Regions from separate parts of the Fictibacillus sp. B-59209 genome, predicted to be linked through region 1. Evidence: predicted binding sites of a transcription regulator. Region 1 holds the regulator's gene; the other holds the start of a gene.
What was found. The regulator Rex, encoded in region 1, represses fermentation and respiration genes when NADH is low (regulators of the CRP and FNR family bind a similar motif). The targets are predictions, from matches to a motif close to TTGTGAAATATTTCACAA.
Positions count from the first base shown of each region.

Region 2: a site for Rex is predicted at 1,294-1,311, ahead of P4361_RS01835 (ubiquinol oxidase subunit II). Genes of this name have one in related genera too.

Region 1 is NZ_JARMMC010000011.1:10,081-12,477, forward strand. It holds gene moaC (cyclic pyranopterin monophosphate synthase MoaC) at 61-549, shown strand; gene P4361_RS07985 (redox-sensing transcriptional repressor Rex) at 599-1,246, shown strand; gene P4361_RS07990 (twin-arginine translocase TatA/TatE family subunit) at 1,280-1,471, shown strand; gene tatC (twin-arginine translocase subunit TatC) at 1,489-2,259, shown strand.
Region 2 is NZ_JARMMC010000003.1:155,027-157,423, reverse strand. It holds gene qoxB (cytochrome aa3 quinol oxidase subunit I) at 1-256, opposite strand, end outside; gene P4361_RS01835 (ubiquinol oxidase subunit II) at 284-1,195, opposite strand; gene P4361_RS01830 (cupin domain-containing protein) at 1,454-2,050, shown strand; gene arsC (arsenate reductase (thioredoxin)) at 2,095-2,397, opposite strand, start outside.

The sequences.
Region 1 (2,397 bases):
TGCAAATCATCCGCCATAGATTTCAAAGATAGTGTATATTCTAGGAAGAAGGAGAAGGTTATGGAATCTTTTACGCATTTTAACGAACAAGGAAGAGCGAAAATGGTAGACATCTCCGAAAAGGATGCGACGGTCCGTACAGCTGCAGCCAGAAGCTCAATCGCTGTTAACAAGGAAATCTACACAAAAATATCAGAAGGCTCGTTTCGTAAAGGCGATGTCCTTGCCGTTGCGCAGGTCGCAGGCATTATGGCAGCGAAAAAAACATCCGACTGGATTCCAATGTGCCATCCTCTGTCCCTGACGGGTGTAGATATTACGTTTCAATGGGAAGAAGAAAATAAAGAACAGTACAGGCTGCATATTGAAGCAGCCGTGAAAACAAAAGGCAATACCGGTGTTGAAATGGAAGCTTTGACTGCAGCAAGTGCCGCAGCGTTAACCGTTTATGACATGTGCAAGGCCGTGGATAAGGGAATGATCATTGGACCAACCTTTTTGCAGAGCAAAACCGGCGGAAAAAACGGGGATTTTCAACGTACCACTTAAAAAATATGGTAAACTGTAGATAAGCTTTCTGATAGTGGAGGGCTCTAATATGAATCAGGAACAGATAAAAATACCGCAGGCAACTGCCAAGAGGCTTCCGCTTTATTACCGTTTTCTAAAAAACCTTTCCATTTCAGGAAAGCAGCGGGTATCTTCTGCAGAGCTTAGCGAAGCAGTAAAAGTAGACTCAGCAACGATCAGAAGGGATTTTTCCTACTTCGGTGCTCTCGGGAAAAAGGGTTACGGCTACAACGTAAACTATCTTTTATCTTTTTTCCGGAAAACGCTTAACCAGGATGAAGTAACAAATGTTGCTTTGATTGGCGTTGGAAATTTAGGGACCGCTTTCTTGCACTATAACTTTATAAAAAACAATAATACAGTCATCCAGGTCGCTTTTGACGTGGATCCGGCCAAGGTAGGAAAAGAAGTAGCTGGAGTTCCGATCCATTCCATCGACAACATAGTAGCGGAGCTTCAGGAAAGTGATGTAGAAGTCGCCATCCTGACCGTTCCAGTGGGCTCTGCCCAGTTTATTGCCGACCAGCTCGTTCGGGCTGGGATCAAAGGCATCTTGAACTTTACACCTGCGCGCCTGACACTGCCGGCCGAGATCAGGGTGCATCATATTGATTTAGCAGTGGAATTGCAGTCTTTGATTTATTTTATGAAACATTACCCATCAGTTGATTTATAGATTTTCCATTTTGCAGTAAAGGAGGTGTCTGGAATGATTGGAGCAGGTAGTGCAGTGTTTATCGCCGCGGCCGCATTAGTCGTATTTGGACCGAAAAAGCTTCCGGAACTTGGACGGGCAGCAGGAAAAACGTTAAGAGAATTTAAAAATGCGACACAGGGACTCATGGATGATCATGATAACGACAAGAAAGAAAAAGAGTCTCTCCAAAACGAACAGAAGTAGCAGTTAGGATGAACAAAATGACAGATAAAAACATGCCGGTCTACGACCATTTGGGTGAATTGAGAAACCGTATCGTCATTACGGCCGTTTTCTTTTTTCTCTTTATGGTTGTGGGTCTCTTTTTTGCCAAGCCCGTCATTGTTTATTTGCAAAGTGACAATGTAGCAAAAGACATCCAGATGAACGCGTTTAATCTTACCGATCCTCTGAAGGTATATATAGATTTTGCTTTTATTATTGCGCTTTTGCTATCCCTGCCGGTGGCGCTCTATCAAATATGGGCTTTTATCAGCCCCGGTCTTTTTGAAAATGAAAGAAAAGTAACACTCTCTTACATTCCGATTTCCTTTCTGCTGTTTGCAGCCGGACTGAGCTTCGGCTACTTCATTCTGTTTCCGCTCGTCGTTCATTTCATGTCGAACATTGCGAATTCGCTGAATGTCGAAGGGGAATATGGGATTAACGAGTATTTTTCATTTTTGTTCAGTTTAATACTGCCGTTTGGTTTGTTGTTTCAGTTTCCGGTCCTTGTCATGTTCTTAACAAGGCTTGGGCTTGTTACTCCTCATTTTTTACGAAAGATCAGGAGATTCGCTTATTTTGGAATTATCGTTGTGGCAGGTCTGATCAGTCCTCCAGAACTGATTTCACACTTGACCATCACCGTTCCGCTCATCATTCTGTATGAGATCAGTATTTTAATTTCGGCCAATGCCTATAAAAAGCGGCTGAAGGCAGAAGATGAGGCTATGCTTGATCTTGAATTGGAAAAGACACATCTCGATTAATGAGGTGTGTTTTTTTACTAGAAAGCTTTGCATAGATGTAATGTCTAGCTCCAGCGTCCAAGTCCTCGAGGTCGCTTCACTCTTACTTCACAACACAAAAAGCGTGTTGCTGTGTAAGAGCTCCAGCGCTTGTCGGAC
Region 2 (2,397 bases), on a different contig from region 1:
TCGGGAACGCCAGCTGCATTCTCATGAGCAGTGCGTCAACTCCTCCCCTGAACAGCATGAGGAGGGAGGATACCAAATACATAATTCCGATTTTTTTATGATCAACGGTTGTGAGCCACTCGCGCCACAGCCAGCCCCATTTTTTGAAAAACGTAAGAAAAACCAAAATACCAAGAAGCGTGATCACAATGGCAACATCCGCGCCATAAATCAGCGGATCGCCGGTTACAAAAAATCCTTTCGCCTTGTCTGCCATCTGTTTTTCCCCCTTTCTTCTTTTCTATTATTTATCGTGGTCCATCATCGACATGTCATGTCCCCCGTGCTTCATCTCAGGCTTCATATATTTGCCGCCGTTGCGGTCGATCGTGTTATGAAACAAGGATTCAGGATACGAAGAAAATGATTGTTTCTCTGCCAGTCCTTTTTTCGTCAGCAGATCATATCTCTCCTGAGTTAGCGCCGGAGCTGATTTTTTAATTTGTTGTGCCCATTGGTTAAATTCAGCCTGCGGCTTGGCAACCACCTTAAATTTCATATGTGCAAAACCTTTTCCGGTAAAGTTGGCACCAGATCCGAAGTACGTTCCCGTCTTGTCTGCCTGCAGCCAGAGCCTCATCGCCATTCCCGGCATCGTATATTCTTGTCCGCCAAGCTCCGGAACCCAGAACGAGTTCATCATCGAATCCGATGTTAATTGGAATTGAACTGGAACGCCGGCCGGAATTTCCGCATAGTTGACGGTCGCAATTTTTTGATCGGGATACTGAAACAGCCACTTCCAATCGAGTGAGGTGACCTGAATGGTAATCGGTTTTACATCTGTCACCGGCGGTTTGACAAGAGAATACGTTGTTTTGGCAGTGTAAACGCCTAAAATACAAATAATGATGACCGGAATTCCCCACCACACGATCTCCAATATTTTGCTGTCATTCCACTCTGGCGTATACGGTGCTTTATTGCCCGGTTTGTCACGGTACCTGTATACGATATAAAAAAGCAAAACTAAAACCGGTATCACCACAGCGGCACATAAAACCGCAGACAATACAATTAAGTCAAACTCCTTTTGCGCGACAGGCCCGGACGGATTAAAGACGAGATACCGCCGGTCGCATCCTGTTAGAAGTGCTAACAGGGTGATGCCCAGAGCAGAAACCTTCCAAAGATAGCCGGACGTATGTTTCTTCATGTGTGACCTCTCCTTTCATAACCTGAAACAATGTTTCTATCTTCCTGACGGAGTGAAATAAGTACTATTTCATGCTATAACGGAGGGGCTTTTCTCATATGTGATATAAATCACACTTTCATAAAAATAAGGCCTGTTCTGCTTCTTTTGTCACAAAGTGGACAAATAAGGCCGCAGCAGGAAAAAATACTGTCACGCCATCTGGGCACCTGCATAGGGTATGGTAGTGACCATCTGCCAAAAGAAAGAGGGTAAACTATGGTGCAAAACCTGGATTACACATCACCAGCCACTCAATACACCGCCGATGTCAGCAGCAACGTGTTCACCAAAGACCGCGAGAATTATATAAATGTTTTGGGGATCCAGCAGTTAAACACGTTGGACAATGTTTCCTTATTGGATATTTTCTTGAGCACCAATAACGTCGTCGAACCTCATTATCACCAAAATGCCGCAGAGCTTGTGTACTGCATTTCCGGTTCTGCTGTTGTTTCCATCTTCAATCCGTTTACGAAACAGTTCCATCACTATCCGATCGGACCCCGGCAGGTTGCTAACGTTCCTCAAGGCTGGTGGCATTATGAAGTGGCTGCCTCTGACCAAACCCACCTGCTGGCTATATTCAACTCACCGACCCCGGATGTCATCCTGGGTTCCGATCTTTTAAAATTCACCCCGTCCAACATCATGGCTCACACATATTGCATGAATGAAAAACAATGGATCCAAACGGTCGCACCCGTCCAGTCCACCACGTTTATCGGGCCGCCGAAAAACTGCAGTGGAGAACAACGCCAAGATCAGTATTATCCAAGCCATTATCCTCAGACTTTCTATCATCCGCCATATTAAAACGGCAAAAAAAAAGGCTTACCTCGACGGGTAAGCCTTGCTTGTTATTTTTCTGTTTTCGCGAACGTTGCGATACGTTCTCCGATTTCATCACGGACGCGCTGGAACACCTTCCATTTTTCTTCTTCTGTTCCTTCCGCTTTCGCCGGATCATCAAATCCCCAGTGATCTCGTTTTACATGCGGAGGAGTCATCGGGCACTTGTCAGCCGCATCCCCGCAGAGCGTGACAACAAGATCTGCGTTATTTAAAATATCGGGATCAATGATGTCAGACGTTTGATTCGAAATATCAATCTCCACTTCATTCATCGCTTTAACCGCATTGGGATTTAAGCCATGTGCTTC